Regions from separate parts of the Pseudoalteromonas sp. JSTW genome, predicted to be linked through region 1. Evidence: predicted binding sites of a transcription regulator. Region 1 holds the regulator's gene; each other region holds the start of a gene.
The links. The regulator FliA, encoded in region 1, starts transcription of late flagellar genes. The targets are predictions, from matches to a motif close to CTAAAGNTNNNNNNNNNNNNGCCGATA.

Region 1 (7,825 bases):
TGGCTGTTGCACCATCTCGGGTTAACGAAGAAAACATTAATATTGGCGTAGGCGTTGCTGCCATAATTTCTTTAACAGCACTAATGCCGTCAAGTACCGGCATTTCAACATCCATTGTAATAACGTCTGGTTTTAGCTCACGCGCTTTATCAACTGCTTCGCGGCCATTTACAGCAAACCCTATTACCTGAATGTCGCTGTCTTGCTCTAATATTTCGCTTACTCTGCGACGAAAAAAGCTTGAATCATCAACAACTAATACTTTGACTGCCATTAGCACTCTCTTGTTATTTATGCCATAAAGTGCAGCATATTAGCTGCACTTTAAAATTATTGAGCCTAACTATTATTAGCCAACGTAATGTTTTAGCATACTTGGTACATCTAAAATCAGTGCAATGCCACCATCAGAAGTGATTGTTGCGCCTGCCATACCTGGTGTACCTTGCAGTAAAGCATCGAGAGGTTTTATCACCACCTCTTCTTGACCAATTAATGAGTCAACGACAAAGCCCACTTGCTTAGTACCAATCTGTACGATAACCACATGACCTTCTGCTTTACGCTCTTGGCGATTGGCTCCTTTCACTAACCAATGTTGTAAATAAAATAATGGAATCGCTTTTTTACGGACAATAATTGTCAGTTGCCCATCGACAACGTTGGTCTTTGTTAAATCAAGATGGAAAATTTCACTCACCCCAGCCAGTGGTAAAGCAAAAGTTTGCTCACCCACAATAACCATCAGAGTCGGCAAGATTGCCAGTGTTAAAGGTACTTTGATCTCAAGTATGGTTCCAACACCTAGCTCAGATTGAATGTTCACAGAGCCATTTAGTTGGGTGATTTTGGTTTTCACCACATCCATACCCACACCACGACCTGAAATATCTGAGATTTCCTCTTTGGTTGAAAAACCAGGTGCAAATATTAAATTATACGCTTCAGTGTCCGATAAACGACTCGCTTGGTCGTGATCGATAACCCCTTTGTTTATTGCTATTTTTTTCAGCTTCTCAGGATCCATACCTGCACCATCATCACGAATGGTTAGCAGAATATGATCGCCTTCTTGCGATGCTGAAAGCGTAACTGTCCCTGTACGAGGCTTACCGGCCGCTTCGCGCACCGCAGGCATCTCGATACCATGGTCAACAGAGTTACGCACTAAGTGAACAAGTGGATCAGCAAGGGCTTCAACTAAGTTTTTATCTAAGTCGGTTTCTTCACCGACTAATAGCAAGTTGATGTCTTTTTTCAAGCTACGTGCTAAATCACGAACAACACGCGGGAAACGACCAAATACTTTCTTAATTGGCTGCATGCGGGTTTTCATTACCGCACCTTGCAAGTCTGCCGTGACGACATCTAGGTTCGAAATGGCTTTCCCCATCGCCTCACTGTTGGTGTTATTTGCAAGGCTCACTAAGCGATTGCGCACCAACACCAACTCACCAACCATGTTCATAATTTGGTCTAACCGTTTAGTGTCGACACGCACGGTTGTTTCAGCTTGGGGAGGCGGCGCTTTTTTCGCCGCCGCAGCAGCCTGTTTCTCGGGCGCTTTTTCAGTTGGCGCAGGCTTACTCGTTGCAGGTTGTGGCGCAGATTTAGCAGGCTCAACCTTTGCAGCCACTGGGGCCGCAGGTTTTGTTGGCTCAACTTTGGTTGTTTCTGGCGTTTGCGGCTTATCTGTCTCTAATGATTGCGGCGCACTGCCTTTGCCATGTAATTCATCAAGTAATGCTTCAAACTCATCATCACTAATTTCATCATCAGAGCCTTCATTACTGACTGCAGGGGGGCTTTGCTCGACCACAGCGCTTGGCTCAGCGGGAGCTTGGCTGGTAATTTTGTCGGCTTTTACTTCACCAAAACTGCCAACGCCGTGAAGCTCATCTAATAAGCTGTCAAACTCATCATCGGTAATATCATCGCTGTCACTGCTCATGGTGTCTGATGTGATTGATGCAGGCCCTTGGCCTTTACCGTGCAACTCATCGAGCAAGCTTTCGAATTCATCTTCAGTAATTTCATCTATGTTTTGTGGTTGAGCTTGGGTATCACCCAATCCCCCATCAAATAACATATCAAATGCAAACGGATCGTCGTCATCAATATTACTAGAGACATCAGCAGTAACTTCGGGTGTATCAACAACCGGTTCAGGCTCAACAGTGACTTCTTCTGCTACTTCGTCTGTTACGGTTGTGTCTTCACCAGCGAGCTCTTCTGCTGTTGGTGGTTGACTTAATTTATGTAGGACGTCTAAGAGGGCTTGATCTGCTGGCTCTGGTTGTTCACGATTTTGAATTGTCGCGAACATTTCATTGATTGTATCGAGGGCTTGTAAAATAACATCCATAAGTTCTGGTGTGACACTGCGCACGCCTTGGCGCAACAAATCAAACACATTTTCAGCACCATGACACGCATCAACAAGTTCAGTCATGCTTAAAAAGCCTGCGCCACCTTTTACGGTGTGAAAGCCTCTAAAAATAGCGTTTAGTAAGTCTTTATCATCTGGATTATTTTCAAGCTCGACCAATTGCTCTGACAAAAGCTCTAAAATTTCCCCTGCTTCAACAAGGAAATCCTGTAAAATATCTTCATCGACTTCAAAGCTCATGCAGCTACTCTCCTCTTAGAAGCCCAGACTTGATAATAGGTCATCAACTTCATCTTGTCCTGAAACAACATCATCGCGTGACTCTTTATCAATAATTGGCCCTTCTGGACCTGCCAGCGTATCGCTTTGTGCAGGTGCTTTGTCTATGGCCTGTTTTTCTTGTTTTATTTGACCATCGTCTTGACTGCCGAATACAGTTAAGAGATTGATTAAACTGTCTTCTACTTCGCGCACTAATTCGATAACACGGCGTATTACCTGCCCCGTCAAGTCTTGATAATCTTGCGCCATTAGCACGTTGGTCATCAAGCCTTGTAACTCATCTGTTTTGGTGTGCGAGTTATTCATGAACTTATCTAAGCTGTGGCATAACGTTTTAAATTCACCGAGTTCAATTTCTCGATTCATTAAACGATCCCACGTTGGTTTAATCGTGGCAATTTCATCAGCGAGCTGTTGTGCTATAGGCAAACTCGCTTCCACGGCATCCATCGTTTTATTGGCCGCGCTTTCAGTCATTTCCATGACATAATTCAAGCGCTGCTTTGCATCCGGGATTGCTTCTGTTGTTAAATCTGTGAGTCGAGTATCAAGATCGAAGTTTTTTAGTGCTTCATGAAGTTGTCGTGTCAATTTACCGACTTCAGCAAACAACTCTGATTGTTCTTTTGATGCTGTTTCAAGTATCAGCTTATCAGCTTTCTCTTGTTCACCATTTTCAAGATACTCAACAAGTTGACGAGCTTGCTCTAAACTTATTTGAGGCGCAGCAAGTGCTGACATAAGCCTCTCCCCTTAGATTAACCTAAACGTTCAAACACTTTTTCCAATTTGGTTTTCAGTGTCGCAGCAGTGAATGGTTTGACGATATAGCCATTAACACCCGCTTGAGCAGCAGCAACAATTTGTTCTTTTTTCGCTTCAGCTGTCACCATTAACACGGGGATATGTTTAAGGCTATCATCAGCACGAATTGCGCGTAATAGATCAATACCTTGCATTCCAGGCATATTCCAATCTGTTACAACAAAATCAAACTCTTGATTTTGCAACATCGGCAATGCTGTTGAACCATCATCAGCTTCCTGCACATTGGTAAAACCTAAATCCCTTAACAGGTTTTTAATGATACGTCTCATTGTAGAAAAATCATCAACAACAAGAATTTTCATGTTTTTATCCAAAACATCCTCCGGTGAGGTTTGAACCTTATTTACTTACTACTAATTAATCCAGTCATTGATTTTTGCTTTGAGCTTAATCATCGCCTGACCATGTATTTGACTCACACGCGATTCGCTAACATCGAGTATGTGCCCTATTTCTTTTAAGTTCATTTCATCGTTGTAATACAAAGACAAAACGAGTGCATCTCTTTCTGGTAACGATTGGATAGCCGTCAATAGAGACTGGTTAAACCGTTCATTTTTAACATTATTAAACGGTTTGTCTAGTGCTAAATCATGCCCCATAGGTGTGATGACGTCTTCATCAACGCCTAAATCCTCTATACCCAGTACCTTACTGGAATTTACATCATGTAGAATATGATGGTACTCATCCAGTGTAATATCAAGTTTTTCAGCAACTTCTGTGTCTTTTGGCTCGCGGTTTAAAATACTCTCTAAATCCGAAATCGTTTCAGCGACAAGGCGTGCATTACGGTGAACTGAACGGGGAGCCCAATCACCTCGACGGATTTCATCGAGCATAGCCCCTCGAATTCGAATACCCGCAAATGTTTCAAAACTGGCCCCTTTACTCGCATCAAAATTTTTCGACGCTTCTATAAGGCCAATCATACCTGACTGAATCAAATCATCGAGTTGCACACTGGCAGGTAAACGAGCAATTAGATGACACGCCACTTTTTTGACTAAAGAGGCATGTTTTTCAACAATCGCATTTAAATTCTGTGCTGATTGATATCCCATCGCTTTATTCACCGATGTTGTCATAGTTAACCGTTTACTAGTTTTTCAATAAAAAATTCTAAATGACCTGACGGTTGATTTGGAATTGGCCACTTAACTGCTTTCGTTGCTAATGTTTTAAATGCCACAGCGGCTGGTGAGTTTGGAAATAACTCCACAATCACTTTTTGGCGGCGGGTCGATTTGCGCATATTCTCGTCATACGGAATGGTTGCGACAAGTTCCATAGACACATCTAAGAATCGATCCGTTACTTTTGAGAGTTTAGCAAATAATTCTTGCCCTTCACGCATACTGCGCACCATATTGGCAACTATTTTAAATTTGTAAACGCCATGCTCACGACTTAACACTTTAATTAGGGCGTAAGCGTCGGTAATTGAGGTAGGTTCATCGCATACAACAACAACAACATCTTGCGCTGCACGCGAAAAGCTTAATACCATGTCTGAAATACCCGCAGCGGTATCGACAATTAAAATATCAAACTCAGTATTTAGCTCGCTAAATGCGCGGATAAGCCCCGCATGTTCTGACGGTGTTAACTCAACCATACTTTGCGAGCCCGAAGTCGCTGGCACAATTTTTATACCTGCTGGGCCTTCGACAAGAATTTCATCCAGTTCACACTCACCAGATAAAACATGAGATAAGTTTCTCTCGACACGTAAACCAAGCATTACGTCACAATTTGCCAACCCTAAATCGGCATCTAATACTAATACACGATTTCCCAGCTGACCTAATGCGATCGCGGTATTGAGTGACACATTCGTTTTACCCACACCACCTTTGCCGCCAGTGACAGCGATAACTTTAACGCCACTATTATTATTTTGATTCATTTTGCGCAGGCCGCTTGCTTGATCTAATACTGTGTTAATCATACATCCCTACTGTGTTCGACGCTACTGCTTGACGTCGTGAATGTTGTGCTTTTGCTCGTTTTAAATATAATTGCTCAGCTTTTTTTACTAGTTTTTCTGCATTCGCAACGCGAATATCTTCAGGAACACGCTGACCATTAGTAAGATACCCTATTGGCAAGCGATTTTGAATCGCAATACTAATAATCTCACCTAAACTAAGTGATTCATCTAACTTAGTGAAGATACAACCACTTAGTTGCACTTTTTTAAAGTGGCGAACGGTTTCTTGTAGCACATTAATTTGCGCTGTTGCACTTAACACTAAATAACTGCGAATGTCGACACGCTGATTGCGCATTAATGTATTAAGTTGTTCAGTTAAGCGTAAGTCGCGTTGACTCATACCCGCAGTGTCTATTAATACTAGACGCTTATTGCGTAAATGGTATAACACTTCAGCTAATTCATTTGCGTCTTTAACTTGTTTCACACCACAGCCAATAATGCGGCCATAAGTGGCTAGCTGCTCATACGCTCCAATACGGTAAGTGTCTGTTGTAATAAGCGCGACTTTATCTGCACCATATTTTTGTGCACCAAGGGCTGCCAATTTCGCCACGGTGGTGGTTTTGCCCACCCCCGTAGGACCCACTAAAGCGTACACACCGCCTTGACGTAAAATTTCATTATTTGTTGTATGCATTTGGTTTTCAACCATTTGCAACAAAGCTTGCCACGCTTGTTGACGCGAAACGTCATCAGGAATAAAACACGCCATTTGCTCCGCAACATCACGCTCAATGCCCATACCGGCTAGGCGATCAATCATACAAGCACGGGTAGGATCGCGACGCGCCATGTCTTGCTGCATCAAACCAGATACTTGATGTTCAAGTAATTGACGAATGGCATTCATTTCTTCACGCATCGTCGCCATTTCTGAGTGGTTTGCGGGTGCGGCCGTTTTGTGTTCTGCTGGTGAATCTAAATCGTCGAAGCCTGTGTCTAAATCATCATCAAAACCTAGGCTATGTGCTTGTGTTTGCACTCGCGGTGCAGCTTGCTCTTGATAGCGAGGTTTTGCTGAATATTGCGGCTGCTCTTGCGGCGCAAAACTGTGTGCTTTTGGCTGATAATGTTCACTCGTTTCAATACCAGATTGATTAAACATTGAAGCAAGCTCTGGCGAACGAGGGCGTGGGGCTTGACGCTCTAGTAACGCTTGTAGGCTGTCTGCAACTTGGGCTTGTGGCTCAGGTTTAGCGCGCATAGGTTCTGGTTTTACGAAATTATGCGACTGTTGTGGCGCTGTGTGTGCAGGCACCGGTTTCGCTTCGGCTTTTGGGGCTGCTTTGTCATAATCAACAGCGGCGACAATTTCAACACCATTCGCTAACTTTTTGTTAGACATAATAACCGCATCAACACCTAATTCATCTTTCACTTCTTTTAGTGCGGTGCGCATATCTTTAGCAAAAAAACGTTTAATTTTCATGGTACAACCCCTTTACTATCCTATTGTTGGCCTACTGAGCTGACAATCTTAATCTGTCTTTCGTCTGGTACCTCTTGGTAAGACATTACCCTTAAACCTGGGATGGTGTACTTAACAAAACGAGATAACACAGTGCGTAACATTCCTGACGTTAGTAATATCGAAGGTTCGCCGGCCATTTCTTGGTTTTGATGCGCTTCATTTAATGATTGCTGAAGTCGCTCTGCAAGTCCTGGCTCTATTCCGGCACCTTCGTCACCTGCATTTTGAAGTGACTGATGCAACATCTGTTCCAACTCAGGCGCCAAGGTTATGACAGGGATTTCAGATGACATACCAACCGCATCTTGAACAATCAATCTGCGCAGTGAAATTCGCACTGCAGCCGTTAGTACATCTGGGTCTTGGCTACGTGGGCCATATTCAACAAGGGTCTGAACAATTGAACGCATATCACGAATTGCGACCCCTTCGTTAAGTAAGTTTTGCAGCACTTTTACAACCGTGGTCAATGGTAATACGTCAGGAACCAGTCCCTCGACAAGACGAGGATGACTTTTCGCTAACATATCAAGTAGGTTCTGTACTTCTTCATGACCTAATAGTAATGCTGCGCTGTTTGTTAATAGCTGGCTAATATGGGTTGCCACGACAGTAGCTGCATCAACCACGGTGTAACCCAATGATTGGGCTTCATCTTTCTGGTCTGGCTTAATCCATACTGCATCGAGTCCAAAAGCAGGATCTTTTGTTTCAACACCTTTGATTGGGCCAAATACTTGCCCTGGGTTTATAGCAAGTTCGTCACCATGCTTAAGCTCACCTTCACCACTGGATACACCCATCATTGTGATACGGTAGGCGTTAGGGTCTAACTCTAAGTTGTCACGGATATGCA
Region 2 (7,825 bases), 370 kb from region 1:
CAAACAACAAACCAAAGTTTTTAAGCTGCGCCAGTAAGTTCTTAAGTGCAGTTGTATATGCTAAATAGCGGTAGCTCATTACTGCATTATAACGTGACAAGCTCTCTATCATAATGACGTACACTCAAAGCCTTGGTGTAAAAACACATCTGGCTCGTGGCTGGTTAAAATGATTTGCCCATCGGGTTTATCACTTAAATAGTTATCAAGCAAATTGAGTAAATAATGGATACTTGCTTGGTCAAGTGCTGCACTCGGCTCATCTAAAAGCAAATAAGGCGCCCGCTTCATAAACGTGATTATAAGCTGGCATTTTTTTGATTGCCTGTCGATAATGCACTAAAACGGGTGTGTAAGTGTTCGCTGAACTTAAATCCGTTAATAAGGTCAATTGGCGCAGGCACATTTAAGGCTTTACAGGTCAGTTGAATAATTTGCTGAGCCGTTAAAAAATCAGGTAAACAAATGCGATCGCTGGCAATAGCCACATACTTTTGTGGTGAACTATGCTGTTTATTAGCATACATTATTTGCCCCGACTGTGGTTTTTCAAGGCCAGCAATTATCATCAGTAACGTGGTTTTGCCACTCCCATTGCTCGCCTGTAAGCACATTTTCTTACTGTTAAATTGCTTATTATAATTTTCGAACACGGTTGCTGTAGCAAAACGCTTATTGAGATTTTTTATTTCTATCATTGCCATTCCTTTGCGAAATTTAAATTGTAACACAGCAATGTCCCTAAAAAGTTACATGCTTTGTAACAATTATTTAGCTGCAAAACTTGCGTTTATATATTGAACAAGTAAGACTCAATAACGGAAAAATAATAAGGAATAATTAAAATGAAACCGAGTTTTCAACTAGCAGCCATTGCGTGTGCATTAAGCCTTGCATTAGCAGGATGTTCACAATCAAACCAAACGACCACCAGCGCAATTAGTCAGCAACAAGAACACACTATTAAACAGTATGACGCTGAAACATTTTTTGATACCACTTCAATTATGGGCAGCAGCTTTTCACCTAAAGGTGACAAAATCCTTGTTAGCAGTGATGAAAGCGGCATCTATAGCCTCTATGAAATTGATATTAAAACAGCGAACAAAACACGTTTAACAAACTTTGAAGACAGCACCTATGCTGTTCGCTATTTTCCAAACGATGAGCGCGTATTATTTACCAAGGACTCAGGCGGGAACGAGCGCTATCATATTTATGTACGTGAGACAGACGGCACTGTCAAAGACCTGACTCCTGGCGATGAAACTCGTGCCAGCTTTGCGGGCTTTACAGACGATGGCAAACACTTTTTTATAACGAGTAATCAACGCGATCCTAAGTTTATGGATTTATATCGCGTAGACAGTTCACGCTATGAAATAACACCTGTTTATCAAAATACTCTTGGTCTAGATGTCGGGGCGATTAGCCCTGATGGCCGCTTTATTGCTTTATCAAAAAATAACTCTAATAAAGACAGTGATGTGTTCATTCTCGATACAATGAAAAAAACGCTCAAACCTGAGCTAATCACTCGTCATGATAATGAAGCGCAATATGGCCCTGAAACATTCTCAAAAGACAGCAAGTCTCTGTATTACTCGACCGATGCAAAAGGTGAATTTTCACAGGTTTGGCGCTATGACTTAACGACAGGTGAGCACAGCCCCGCCCTAAAAGATGACTGGGATGTCAGCTTTATTTACTTCTCAAAATCGGGGCGTTACCAAGTAAGTGGGGTTAATGCTGATGCCAGTACTAAAGTGACAATCATTGACACAAAAACCAATAAACAAATCGATATGCCTGCCTTGCCCCCGGGCAATTTACGTGGTGTAAGCTTTTCAGCTGATGAAAAGAGCATGGCGTTTTACCTAAATTCAGATACCTCGCCAAGTAACTTATTTGTTTGGCAATTAGGCGAAACGAAAGCAAAAAAACTGACCCATACTTTAAGCGATGCAATTGATCAAAATGATCTCGTTGAAAGCACGATTGTGCGTTTTAAAAGCTTTGACGGTTTAGAAATCCCTGGCGTTTTATATAAGCCCAAACAGGCTAATAGTAATAATAAAGTGCCTGCTCTAGTGTGGGTGCATGGTGGTCCGGGCGGCCAGAGCCGCACAGGTTACAGCGCAATGCAGCAACATTTAGTTAATCATGGCTATGCTATATTTGCTGTAAACAATCGCGGTAGCTCTGGCTATGGTAAAACTTTTTTCCATTTAGATGATAAAAAGCATGGCACAGACGATTTGCAAGATATTGTCTACGGGAAAAAGCACTTACAGAGCTTAGACTGGGTTGATGCTGATAAAATTGGCATTATGGGTGGCAGTTACGGTGGCTTTATGACGGCAGCGGCGCTGGCTTTCGAACCTGAAGAATTTAAAGTAGGTATTAATATTTTTGGCGTAACTAACTGGGTAAGAACATTAAACTCTATACCACCTTGGTGGGAAAGCTTTAAAAAGGCACTGTACGATGAAATGGGTGACCCTGCAACTGATGGCGAACGCCATCGAGCGATATCTCCCCTCTTCCATGCTAAAAACATTACGAAACCACTGATGGTTATTCAAGGTGCAAACGACCCTCGTGTATTGCAAGTTGAGAGTGATGAGCTTGTTGCCGCAGTAAAAGCGAATGGTGTCCCCGTAGAATACGTGTTGTTCGATGACGAAGGTCATGGTTTTACTAAAAAAGAAAACCGTATCAAAGCATCAAACGCGTACCTTGAGTTTTTAAATACGTACTTGAAAAACTAAATTTTAGAAGCCGGTGTACACCGGCTTCTTTATCAAAACACCTGTATAAACCTCAAATATCCTGCATACAAACTACTGTATAAACTTCGGTATAAAACACTATATATATTACTTCATCCATTTTTCACAAAATATCACACTGCAAAGAAATAAAATAACCAATTGTTTTTAAAGATTTAATTTTTTAAAATTATTAAAAGCTGAATAATTGGTTAAAAAAATAGCAAAAAAACACTTGCGCAAAAACACTGTATAAACTACTGTATACACATACTGTATAAACAACCAGTGAGTGAAAGTTATGTTACAGCCAATTACCTTAAGAACCGTTAAAAGCTATCAACAAGATAACGACAAAGCGTCGGTTAATTTAATTCAAATTGAAGACGAAATTTCAGCAACATTTGAGCTATTAAAGGTATTACATCACTATAACAGCCAAAGTGCGTGGACATTGTTAATTGCACCTGATCATGTGCCAAGTAAAGCATTACTCGATTCATGTTCAATCGACACCAGTAAACTGTTAGTGATCAGACAAAAGCACCTTGTGAATCTTGAATATGTGCTAAGTTCGGCGCTGCACAACGGTAACTTTGCCGCAGTGATCACCTGGACAGATATTGTCAGCAACAATCAACTAGATTCTATGACTCTTAATTTAGAACATGCATCTGCAAAGTTTTACTGCTTCACCAAAAGCAACCCATTAAACAATTTAGTACCGCAGCCACAATAGGCTTGCTAAAATAGCAATTTATTGTTTTAGGTAAGTTGTTATGACATCACTCACACACTCCCTTTGTCCTTGTGGCAGCAAACAAGATTACTCGCTTTGCTGCCAACCTTTGCACGCAGGCGATAGCCAAGCGCAAACGCCGGAACAACTTATGCGTTCTCGCTTTAGTGCTTATGCCTTAAAAGATGCAAAATATGTCTTTACAACATACGCACAAAGCCAACAAACCGCTAACCCTGTTAGCGAAATCAAAGATTTTGCTAATAGCTGTCGTTTTACCAAGCTAAGCGTTTTAGATACTGAATATAACGAGCAAGAAGGTTTTGTAGAATTTAAAGCAAATTACTTTTACCAAAACTTGTATTGTGAGTTACACGAGAAATCGCGTTTTATTAAAGAAGATGGACTATGGCGTTACCTTGATGGTGAAATAACGCCTGTTGCTGATATTAAAATTGGCCGTAATGATGAATGCCCTTGCGGTAGCGGCAAAAAATATAAAAAGTGTCACGCAATTTAAATCACAGCTATTCACTTTTTATATAGCCAATCTAAACCTTGACTAGCCATTGTAGGGAAAGCCGTTGCGTGGTGGGCATGTGATATAAATCAACACAAAATAATGTCATTGTATTTCAGACAATAAAAATGGGCCTCAAGGCCCATTCTTAAATTCTATGAATTATAACGACTATTCTTCGTCAAATTCTTGTAACTGGCGTTGTGCTGGACGCGCTAGAATCTCGACATAAAACGATGTAAGCCCTTTTGCTTCAATATCGCTAATGCATTTATTAATTTCCGCCACATGAACGACTTTCGCGTCGTCAGCTGACTCTCCAAATTTACAATCAAATGCCCAGTAATCGGCATCTTCTGGGAGAGTTTTATTACGCTCACGTTTTAAATACTTCTTCACTTCGTGCTTAGCTGCATCAACCATGCGAGGGTATTTAATTTTCTCATGGTTAAGCGTGAATGTTTTCTTCATTATAGTCCTAATAACTTGGTTCAATGATAATGGCATAAAGCCATTTGGGCGCATTATAACAAGCACATAAAAAATTAGCTGTACTTTTTACTGATTTGCACCAATTTACCTATCTTTGTAAGTGTAGCGTACAAGGCGAGTATGACAATTTCAATTAATTAAGCAGTTGCCAATTGCAAAGGCTGATGAATCGCCTCGTCCGTTAAGCTGTCATAAAACGCAGCTGCATCCATTTGCATACGCTCTGTGGGTGCGTTTTTATCGTAATAGCGTTTTCTGACTGCTGGCTCACAGTTATCGATGACTTCTAACGGCACATGATTTTTATCATCGCGGATAGCAAGCGGCTCAGGACTGAGACAATTACGTAGGCGAATATCTGACAAGCCACCTTCTAAAAGTCGCAGCCCATTATTCTGCCCGATTAACATATCATATTGTTCAGGCGCTAATGGTTGTTTTGGGCCTGCCCCTAACTCATTTCTGAGTACGTGTTCTGAACTCTGAGTATCGGTTAATTCTGTTTTCGGTAAATGAAACTGGCTAAAATCAAGCGCATCATGAGACAGCATCGCCAATAATAAGGCAAACTCACCTTGGCGGTGTTCATGAACACTTTTGTTAAGACGATTATCAAGTTGACTCTCGTTGAGCAACAAACCATCAATTTGCATAGACTTTGGCCGAATAGTTTCAAGATTAACCAGTTATCGGCATTAATCTATTTTTCTTTAGTTTTTTTCTTTACTTAAAGAGCCAGTTTGCTATTATCAGCGCCGTTGCATTGGAGGGGTTCCCGAGCGGCCAAAGGGATCAGACTGTAAATCTGACGGCTCAGCCTTCGCTGGTTCGAATCCAGCTCCCTCCACCACTTTTCTACGCTCAGTTAAGTGGGGCCAAATGCAATAAAAATTAGTGTGGAGGGGTTCCCGAGCGGCCAAAGGGATCAGACTGTAAATCTGACGGCTCAGCCTTCGCTGGTTCGAATCCAGCTCCCTCCACCACTTTCCTTCTCTGCTAATTCACTATTCTATTTTTCATATTATTATTTACTTCTCTTTTCCTAAATCGTTAAACTAAAAATACAGCTATTTTCAATTGAATTATCCTTTTGTTATACCATTACGCTTAATTATGTGGTCTATTTTGAGGCAATAAAACCGCGTTGATAACAAGGCAAAAATTTAGTTATTTAGTTATTTAGTTGTTCTCGGCAATTGCTCCTGCATTGCTCTACCTCCTGCATCCATGCAGTCGTAAATCAGACATTTTTAACGCAGGTAGCGACTGGTTTAATCACTCAAAATGATTAAGTATTTTTGCGGATTAGTATTAGAGCCAGCGTAAAAATGGACCATTCACTTTCAGCCAATTGCTTGCTTTTTTATGTTCGGGATAAAACTCACTCACCCGTTGCCAAAATGCCGCACTGTGATCCATATGCTTTAAATGCGCAAGTTCATGAACAACAACATAATCAATAACCCATAGGGGCGCACTGGCTAAGTGCAAATTAAAGGTTAACTCTCTTTGGCGATTACAACTGCCCCATCGACGCTTGTAATGTTGAATTTTAAGACGTGTTGGTAACGCTTCTCTCATTTGAATACAGTAGTTTTGTATACGCATCTCAAGGTAGGTTTCTAACTTGTCATGTAAAAACTCTTCCATCAATGCAAGATACTTTGCGTCTGTGAGTTTAACGCGCGGTGAAATAGCAAGGGTTAATTCATGAGTATCAGTGTCTTGATACCATTGGCTGCAATTTTCTTGCTTAAATACAAGGGGAATTACCTGATCAAATAGCTTGATTTGCGAATTTTTAATGGGAAATTGACACTGCTCAGCGTGTAATGATTGTTTAGTAACTTGCTCTGCAACCCAATGCTGCTTTGTTTTTAACCACGCTTCAATATCTTTACGCGGGACAAAGTGAGGTGCATACACAGTCAACTGCTGCTCGGCGACTTTAATCGCGACAGTTTTTCTACGTTTACTGCGTTTTAACGTGTACTCAAACAAAATAAGCCAATGTAATTAATAAAATCTTTGTATTATATTTTACCCCGTAAAATACCTGCTAATCTATAAAGATGACTCATAAATAAGTTTTTATTCTTATGCCTGATAAACCGTGTTGTAGCTACATTTCACCAACAGGTAACACGTGTCAAGAAACCGATATGGGTTCTGGGTATTGCTTTTGGCATGACAATAAATTTGATAAATCAGGCTTAGAGCTGACTCAAAAACTTGAACGATATGCGAAAAAGGGCGGGTTACTTCAGGGTCTGCAATTACAACGTGCAAATTTAGTGGGTCTAAATTTAATAAAGAAAGATGATGAAGAAGGTTATGATCTTTCTTACTGCAATTTTTATCGAGCCAATTTGTCGGGGGCACATCTTTTCAACAATAAAATTGCCAATGCATCCTTAATGAAAGCGAACCTTCATAGCGCCAGCTTACACTACTGCGATTTACGAAATACCAACCTACTTGGGGTTAAACTCAGTGATAGCCGCATTGATAATATCGATTTAGGCGAACAATTACTGCAAGAAGCCGAGGCGTTTAAAGCTCGTCGAAATAGGCAATACTCGACTGCACGCGACTTATTTGAACAATCCGAAGAAATATACAGAAATTTACGTAAAGCGTCTGAAGACCAAGGGCTTTTCGAGCTCGCGGGTAACTTTACCTATAAAGAATTAAGAATGCGCCACGCACAGTACCCGAAAGGATCAACGAAACAAATTACTTCCAGCTTTATTGACATGTTATGTGGTTATGGTGAAAAACCTGAAAATGTCATTCGCTTTAGTCTGTCTCTTATCGTTTGTTGCGCAATATGTTACTTTTTATTTGGTGTCAGCTATCAAGATTCATTGCTTAGATTTAGTTTTGATAATTCGTTCGATGATAACGTATCAGCACTTTTAAACAGCATTTACTTTAGCGTTGTTACTTTTACAACGCTAGGCTATGGCGATATAACCCCCATTGGATTATCAAGGCTCATAGCAGCGATTGAAGCATTTTGTGGCAGCTTTTCGCTAGCGCTGTTTGTGGTGGTGTTTGTAAAGCGTATGACACGTTAATGGATTATGTGAGAACCTTGATGCTTTTTAGCCTCGTACATTTTCCGATCAGCACGATTTATAAGCTCCTCAGCACCGACGGTGCTGTCTAAAGGCGCTGAAATAATGCCAAAGCTCAAATGTAATGCGGGGTATTTTGCTTCAAAAGCAACGATCAGCTTATTACATATCGCAATGGTGTTTTCTACGTCGCAATCTGGCATGATCAGGCAAAATTCATCTC
Region 3 (7,825 bases), 690 kb from region 1:
GTGACTGTATCGATTGTAACTTATGCGTACAGGTGTGCCCGACAGGGATAGATATTCGCAACGGTTTGCAATATGAATGTATCAACTGTGGTGCTTGTATTGATGCTTGCGATGGTGTAATGGATAAAATGAATTACCCACGTGGGCTCATTTCATATACCACAGAGCGAAACTTAGAAACCCCTGAAAATAAAACGCATGCTTTGCGACCTAAATTGATTGGTTATCTTGTTATCCTTGTTGTGTTAACCGGGGCTCTCGTGGCAAATATTGCCATGCGTAAACCAATGGAGCTTGATATTATCCGCGACCGTAATCAGCTATACCGAGTTGACTTCAATGGCTTGGTTGAAAACACCTACACACTTAAAGTGATTAACAAAGCGCAATACGAGCAAACGTTTAATATTACAGTGGAAGGCTTAAATAACTTTGAATATATAGGCAAACAAACATTCACTGTGCCCTCAGGTGAATCTTATAACGTGCCCTTGTCATTAGTGGTTGATCCGTACGATTTGAAAAAGCCGATGACAAAATTCGAGTTTATACTTTCGGTGGAGGGGCAGCCTGATATTCAGATTTCGCAGCCTAGTAACTTCTTTAAGGCGCAATAATTCAGTACACTGAGCAAATACAATAAAAAGCGGGGTTTTCCCGCTTTTTTTATATAATGGGACACTATGAGTAAATTTAGCTTTGTTGACCTCACACCCGATTCAATTTTAGACGCAGTTGAAAGTATTGGGATCTATGCTGAGTCAGGATTACTTGCTTTAAACAGCTATGAAAATCGCGTTTATCAGTTTAAAGCAGAAGACGGTTACCGATACGTTGTAAAATTCTATCGTCCTGAGCGTTGGAGCAAAGAACAAATATTAGAAGAGCATGCGTTTGCTTTTGAACTTGCTGATGCAGAAGTTCCCGTCGTTGCGCCCGTAGTAAAGGACGGGAAAAGCCTCTTTGAGCATGACGGCTATTTATTTGCGTTATTTCCCAGTGTGGGCGGGCGTATTTTCGAAGTTGATAACTTAGATCAACTCGATGTGTTAGGCCGTTTAATTGGTCGTATGCATCAAGTTGCAAAAGCATCTTCATTTAATCATCGCCCAGTGATCAGTTGTGAAGAGTACCTTCAGACAGCTAAAGTTCAGTTACAAGCAAGTAACTTGATGCCAACGTCATTAGAAAATGCTTTTTATACGATTTTGGATTTGGTTATTAAAGAAACCACAGCCCAATATAAAAATGTAGAGACAATTCGATTACATGGTGACTGCCATGCGGGCAATATTTTGTGGGCGGGTGATGCACTGATGTTTGTTGACCTCGATGACAGCAGACAAGGTCCTGCAATTCAAGACTTATGGATGATGCTCAGTGGCGATCGTAACAATCAACTGTTACAGTTAGACACCTTGGTAGCAGCGTATGAAGAGTTTTGTGATTTTGACCACAGCCAGCTGAAATTAATTGAGCCATTACGCGCGATGCGCATGGTGCATTACATGGGGTGGTTAGCAAAACGTTGGGATGATCCTGCATTCCCACGGAACTTTTCATGGTTCGCAGAAGACAAATACTGGGAGCAGCAAATACTCGCGTTAAAAGAACAGCTTGCAGCGCTACAAGAACCACCGTTAAAATTATTACCATAAATTTTTAAAAGATAAGTAAAGACGAGAAAACAATGTTCAAAAAATTAAAATTAAGTCTACTCATTCTATGTTTACCTTTTGCAGCACTGGCAGCTGACTTTGAAGCAGGTAATCAATACGAAGTACTAAACACTAAAAAGAGTGCTACACCACAAGTAACTGAGTTTTTCTCATTTTACTGTCCACACTGTTTTAAGTTTGAACCAGTGGCGAAAGCACTGGCCTCAACGCTGCCTGAAGGCACTGAGTTTGTTAAGAATCACGTTAACTTTTTAGGTGGTGTATCGAAACAAACACAAAGTAACCTAAGTTATGCTTACCTAATTGCAAAGCAACATGGTAAAGGTGAGCAAGTGGCCGACCAAATTTTTCACAGCATTCATATTCAACGTGCACCGCTGCAAAATATTAAAGACGTGAAAGCATTATTGGCGACAAATGGTATTAGCGGCGATGTGTTTGACTCTGAAATTGCTAGCATGCCTGTGATCAGTGCAGAAAAAGCGATGCAAGACAAACAGAATAAATACTCAGAGATGGGGGCGTTAACGGGTGTGCCGACCTTTATCGTGAATGATAAATATAAAATTAATATAAATACCATCAAGAGCCAAGAGCAGCTTGATGCGTTAGTAAAGTTTTTATTAGAACAATAATTTTTGGAGTGATTGAATAATGATCAAATTAGTTAAAGCTGCATTTGTGGCCGTGACGCTAGGTTTAGTTGCCACAGCGAGTGCGGCGCAATACGAAGAAGGTAAGCATTATGAAACAATTGATGCGCGAGCTTCTAAAAAGCCTGAAGTGACCGAGTTTTTTTCATTCTACTGTCCTCACTGTAATACCTTCGAGCCAATTGTTGCTGAGCTTAAGCCAATGCTTAAAGACGGCGTTAAATTTAAAAAGAATCACGTTAATTTTGTTGGTCCTCGTGATCCTGAGATCCAAACAGTGCTTGCGCAAGGTTATGCAACAGCAACAGTACTCCCAAATAGCGATGCGTTAGTTGGTGCAATTTTTGACCACATTCATGGTAAACGTGCGCGTATTAATGAGCTTGCAGATATGAAAGATATTTTCGTATCGCAAGGTGTAACCGCTGAAGATTTTGAAAAGTACTACAACAGTTTTTCAGTACGTACGATAGCAGCGAAAATGAAACGCGACCAAGAGTACTATCAACAAAAAGGAGCCTTAAAAGGCGTACCAACCTTTATTGTGAATGGTAAGTATCGTTTAATCTTAGGTGCAGACTCAGGTATTACCGATGCAAAAAGCATGGCTGAGCTAATTAATTACTTAGCAGCTAAGTAAGAGACTCGAAAATATTATGTAAAAGCTCCGCTCGCGGAGCTTTTTTGTTTGGTGAAGAAATGAAAAAACTTTTAGTGTCGAGTTGTTTACTAGGAAAGCCGGTACGCTATGACGGTCAATCACAAAACTTATTACATCCTGGATTAGAGTCACTGAAGCAGCAAGGGCGTATTGTGTCTTTTTGTCCTGAGGTTGCGGGTGGTCTACCTACACCAAGAGCGCCTGCTGAAATTAGCCAGGGTAGAGTATTAACACAGGATGCGCATGACGTCACCGCAGAGTTTAAAGCGGGTGCACAGCAAGCATTACGCGTATGCAAAGAACAAGGGATTCGGTTCGCACTACTCAAAGAGTCTAGTCCGTCATGTGGACGTAATTATATTTATGATGGAAGTCACACAGGGCAAAAGATTCGAGGAATGGGTTTAACTGCAAAGTTACTTAGTGACAATAATATACAGGTGTTCAGTGAACAACAATTGCCAGCGCTATTGGCTGCGCTGGCAAAAGTTTAAGTTATTTACGCTGTAAAAAGACGCCAGACTCAATATGATGTGTATAGGGGAATTGGTCAAAAATCGCAAAACGTTTCACTTCGTGTGTTTTGCAAAGGTGATCAAGATCTCGTTCTAATGTCTCGGGATTACAAGAGATATAGATAATGTTGTCGTAGTTCGCCACCAAATCACAGGTAAGAGTATCCATCCCCGCTCGAGGAGGGTCGACTAAAATTGTTTGGCAGTTATAGCTGTTTAGATCAATACCGTCTAAACGTGAAAAAGTACGTTCGCCTTTCATGGCTTGTGTAAACTCTTCACTCGACATACGAATGATATCTAAATTATCGACTTTGTTTTGAGCAATATTGTACTGCGCAGAATAAACCGATGACTTTGAGATCTCAGTCGCAAGCACTCGGTTAAATGAACCGGCTAGTGCAATTGAAAAGTTACCATTACCACAATACAGCTCTAGCAAATCATTATTAAGGGGCTCACACAACGCTTGTGCCCACTCCAGCATTTTAATGTTTACTTTTGCGTTTGGTTGAGTAAAGCTATTTTCTACTTGCTGATAAATGAGTTCTTTACCATTTACGTTTAATCGTTCAACGACATAGTCGTTCCCAATCACTTCTTTTTGCTTACGTGCACGACCAATAAAGTCGATTTTAAACTGGCTGCTTAATTTTGCTTTAAGCTCTTTAATCGCAATTAGCCATTCATCGTTTAAAGGTTTGTGGTAAAGCAAACTAACAAGAATTTCACCACTTAAGCTAGAGAGGTAATCAATCTGGAATAACTTGCGGCGAAGTACCTCACACCCTTTTAAGTTTTCAATCATCACCTGCATCACTTCGCCAACGAGTGGCGCGGCGGGATCAAATTCATCAACGCGAATTTTCTCTTTGCTTTGCTGATCAAACATAATGTGGAATAAATCGTCGCCCTCATGCCACACTCTAAACTCTGCACGTTGACGGTAGTGAATTGGATCAGAGCTGAACACTTCTAATGTGTTTACACCAAAGCGCCTAAACTGTGACGTGATGCGCTGCTCTTTCTCACTCAATTGTGCATCATATTGAGTTGTATCAATTTTTATAACCGCCATGGCTGATTACCTTTTATCTCTTAGCTATTTGTCGGCGCTATTGTAGGGAGCAGAGAGGATTTGTCTAGTTTTGTTATTTATTTTAGTGTCGTTTTTTTGTACAAAAAACTTAAGTTATGCGATTTTTGGCCGATAATGAGGTAACCATAAAATGGAGTCGGATCATGAAAATTGGCAACCTAGGCTATATGCCTAATACAAATCTGAATAAATACAATGGTAAACAGTCTGTGCAGCAGCCTACCATTCAAAATCGTCAAGATAGCTATCAACAACGTGGCCGCGAACTGGCTGCAAAAGTACTCGACGATAAACTTGCACAAGCACTTGGTTTACCTAAAGCAGAAGAAAAGAAAGATAAACCCCTGTTTGATTTTGATGAGATCGTTAAAAATGTACTTAATTTTGTTGGTGGTGCGCTGCGTAAAGCAAAAGCAGATGGCGCTGATGATGAAAAGTTAAAAGGCATGTTAGGCGAGGCACGCAAAGGCGTACAAATGGGAATCGATGATGCCTATGATGAACTTAAAGAATCAGGCATCTTAAATGACGATATCGAAGAGGGTATCGAAAAATCGAAAGAAGGTATCTTTAAAGGTATTGATGAGCTTGAAGAAGACTTATTTAATCCTAAACCTAATGCCGTGACGGTTAGCCAAGCACAGTACGTGAGCTTAAGTAATAATGCTGAATATACATTTACCACAGCCGAAGGTGATGAAGTCAGTATTAGCTTTGCAGATGCATATGAGAGCAAGTCCGCTAGTAGCTACAGTAAAAACGGTGACAACGAAGCGTATGTCAGTGAATCGTCACAATCACGTGACTTATCTTTTTCTATGTCAGTGAATGGCGATCTTAATGAGCAAGAGCAGCAGGCCATTAACGAGTTGATGGAAGACTTACAAGGCGTTAGCGAAACATTTTTCTCAGGCTCACTCGATGAAGCCTTTGAACAAGCTAAAGAGCTTAACTTGAGTAATGAGCAGCTAGTCGGTTTTTCGATGGATTTGAAGCAAACCAAAACAGTTGCAGCTATAAAAGGGTACGAAGAATATAAACCAACGCCAGAGAAAGAAGTTGCAGAAAAGGTCGCCCCTTTTAACGATGACTTAAAAGAAGCCTTTAATAAAGCTGGTGATATTGGTTTGCAAAATCAACTTGCCGGAATTTTGCAATGGTTAAATCAAGATAAAGAAGAAGTCAGTAAATTGGTTGATTATACCAAAGCGATGTTCGAGCAAATGAATACACTACGTTCAGCCAATGAACAGAACTAGTCTTCGCTTTCTTTTTAGATAGTCACATGGCAAACTGCTTGCCTTTCATGATCCGAGGTAAGTAGTTTGTCAGTCCATATAATGGTGTTTGATTCAGGTATTGGTGGGACAACTGTGCTTGAACAGATCCAGGCTTTGATCCCGAATGCAGATTATAGCTATTTTATGGATAATGCCTTTCTGCCTTATGGTGCGCAAACTTCGCAAACAATCATTCAACGCTTATTAGGGCTATTACACTTTATAGACACACATGCGTTGCATGTTGATATATTAGTGATTGCCTGCAATACAGCATCGACATCTGCGTTAGACGTTATTCGACGCTATACAAGTATTGAAGTTGTGGGGGTTGTGCCTGCTATAAAGCCAGCATGTGCCATAAGTAATACGAAGCACATTGGTTTACTTGCCACGCCCGCGACTACAAAAAGCAAATACACCGAGACGTTAATTTTGACACACAGTCAAGGTACAAAAGTGAGCTTGTACGCTTCGACTAAGCTGGTGGAAATTGCAGAAACACTGTTTCATAGTAAAAAACTACTCAAAGCCGAATTCAACGAAGCAATGGCTGAACTCGCTATTGCAGATGATATTGATGTATTAGTACTCGGATGCACACACTTTCCTTTATTAGCCCATGCAATAAATAACTATTACGACAAACGCGTTAAATTGATTGACTCAGGCCGTGCAATTGCAAATCGTGTCAGTAGTATTATTACAACGCAGCAATTAAATTTAGCAACAGACAAAAAAAAGCCGCTCCACTATTATGCAACGGCTCCGATTAGTCACCAGCAATTAAGCGTAGAGCTTGTTACGCTGATTGATCAGATTCCTCACGGAAACTATTAGACTCGTTCTCTTGTTTTTGTTTTGCTTCACGTACTTTTAAAGTACGTTGTTGGAACTCACTATCATTTAATTGATTAATTGCATTGTCAGCATCTGCCTCAGCCATTTCAACAAAACCAAAGCCACGACGTTTACCAGTGTTTTTATCTTTCAATAAACGAACGTTAAAGACTTTACCTTGTTCTTCAAATAAAGCGCGTACAACACCTTCATTCGCTCGGTAAGGAAGGTTGCCAACATAAAGTGTTTTTGTTTTTACTTCAGCCTCCTCACTTGCCGTTGATGAGAGTGCTGCAATAACTAAAGCACCAATTAATAAGCCTGCACCAAATAGCAACGCAGGGTCTAAAGCTAAGCTCGAAAATGCAAACTTAACAATAACAAACCCTAATACAGCAAGAATAACAGAGAAAAGAAAAGATTTTTGATCGGGTAATTTCATTTTTGATCTACCAATAAACAGGAAATAAACATTAATTTAACATTGTGAACTTGCTATCTTAACGCGTTAAATGAACATAGCAATGAAATTTGCATTAAATTATGAATATTGGCTTAAAAAACAGCCATAATTGCGACTGTTTTTGTTATTTTCGGTAATTTTAGTTCACTTTGTGAGCGAACGATAAAAAGATCGAAAAAAAGTGTTGATCTGTTTTTGGATCTCCCTATAATGCGACCCCACTGAGACGGGAGACAGCAACGAAAGACGCTGAGCAACGTAGCAGAGAGTTAAGTAAAACTTCGGTTTTAAATCTTCAAAAGAAAGTTTAAAATTAAGTGTTGACTCTAAAAAATAAGGATGTATTATACGCATCCCTAGCGACGAAGTCGCACTGTTCTTTAACAATATAAAGCAATCATCTGTGTGGGCACTCGTACAGATTGAGTTCTAACAGTCGAGCTACTAGGTAGTAAGACAAAAAAATTTAGAGTCTCAATTTAAACTGAGTGACCAACGGAAATAAGTTTACTTATTTCAGCACAGTCAATTCAACATCGAAAGATGTTAAATAAATTCAGAATTCATTGAGCATGTCCGCTCCCTTATGGGAAGGACAGAAAAAACTTTTAATTGAAGAGTTTGATCATGGCTCA

Region 2: a site for FliA is predicted at 5,210-5,236, ahead of GZH31_RS06335 (VC2046/SO_2500 family protein). Genes of this name have one in related genera too.
Region 3: a site for FliA is predicted at 4,695-4,721, ahead of GZH31_RS01560 (DUF5610 domain-containing protein). Genes of this name have one in related genera too.

The regions. Positions count from the first base shown of each region.
Region 1 is NZ_CP058972.1:1,001,034-1,008,858, reverse strand. It holds gene GZH31_RS04650 (chemotaxis response regulator protein-glutamate methylesterase) at 1-274, opposite strand, end outside; gene GZH31_RS04645 (chemotaxis protein CheA) at 350-2,629, opposite strand; gene GZH31_RS04640 (protein phosphatase CheZ) at 2,645-3,412, opposite strand; gene cheY (chemotaxis response regulator CheY) at 3,430-3,813, opposite strand; gene GZH31_RS04630 (RNA polymerase sigma factor FliA) at 3,853-4,563, opposite strand; gene GZH31_RS04625 (MinD/ParA family protein) at 4,590-5,450, opposite strand; gene flhF (flagellar biosynthesis protein FlhF) at 5,443-6,927, opposite strand; gene flhA (flagellar biosynthesis protein FlhA) at 6,948-7,825, opposite strand, start outside.
Region 2 is NZ_CP058972.1:1,370,709-1,378,533, reverse strand. It holds gene GZH31_RS06365 (DUF6136 family protein) at 1-100, opposite strand, end outside; gene GZH31_RS19990 (AAA family ATPase) at 109-291, opposite strand; gene GZH31_RS06360 (ATP-binding cassette domain-containing protein) at 300-698, opposite strand; gene GZH31_RS06355 (S9 family peptidase) at 846-2,771, shown strand; gene GZH31_RS06350 (SulA-like leucine-rich domain-containing protein) at 3,073-3,510, shown strand; gene GZH31_RS06345 (YchJ family protein) at 3,551-4,030, shown strand; gene GZH31_RS06340 (DUF6172 family protein) at 4,202-4,501, opposite strand; gene GZH31_RS06335 (VC2046/SO_2500 family protein) at 4,660-5,175, opposite strand; tRNA gene GZH31_RS06330 (tRNA-Tyr) at 5,288-5,372, shown strand; tRNA gene GZH31_RS06325 (tRNA-Tyr) at 5,421-5,505, shown strand; gene GZH31_RS06320 (M48 family metallopeptidase) at 5,834-6,523, opposite strand; gene GZH31_RS06315 (ion channel) at 6,622-7,602, shown strand; gene GZH31_RS06310 (GGDEF domain-containing protein) at 7,599-7,825, opposite strand, start outside.
Region 3 is NZ_CP058972.1:314,382-322,206, forward strand. It holds gene ccoG (cytochrome c oxidase accessory protein CcoG) at 1-617, shown strand, start outside; gene GZH31_RS01535 (serine/threonine protein kinase) at 684-1,658, shown strand; gene GZH31_RS01540 (thiol:disulfide interchange protein DsbA/DsbL) at 1,691-2,314, shown strand; gene GZH31_RS01545 (thiol:disulfide interchange protein DsbA/DsbL) at 2,334-2,972, shown strand; gene GZH31_RS01550 (DUF523 domain-containing protein) at 3,032-3,487, shown strand; gene trmA (tRNA (uridine(54)-C5)-methyltransferase TrmA) at 3,489-4,586, opposite strand; gene GZH31_RS01560 (DUF5610 domain-containing protein) at 4,751-5,866, shown strand; gene murI (glutamate racemase) at 5,933-6,727, shown strand; gene GZH31_RS01570 (RNA-binding protein) at 6,690-7,169, opposite strand; rRNA gene GZH31_RS01575 (16S ribosomal RNA) at 7,800-7,825, shown strand, end outside.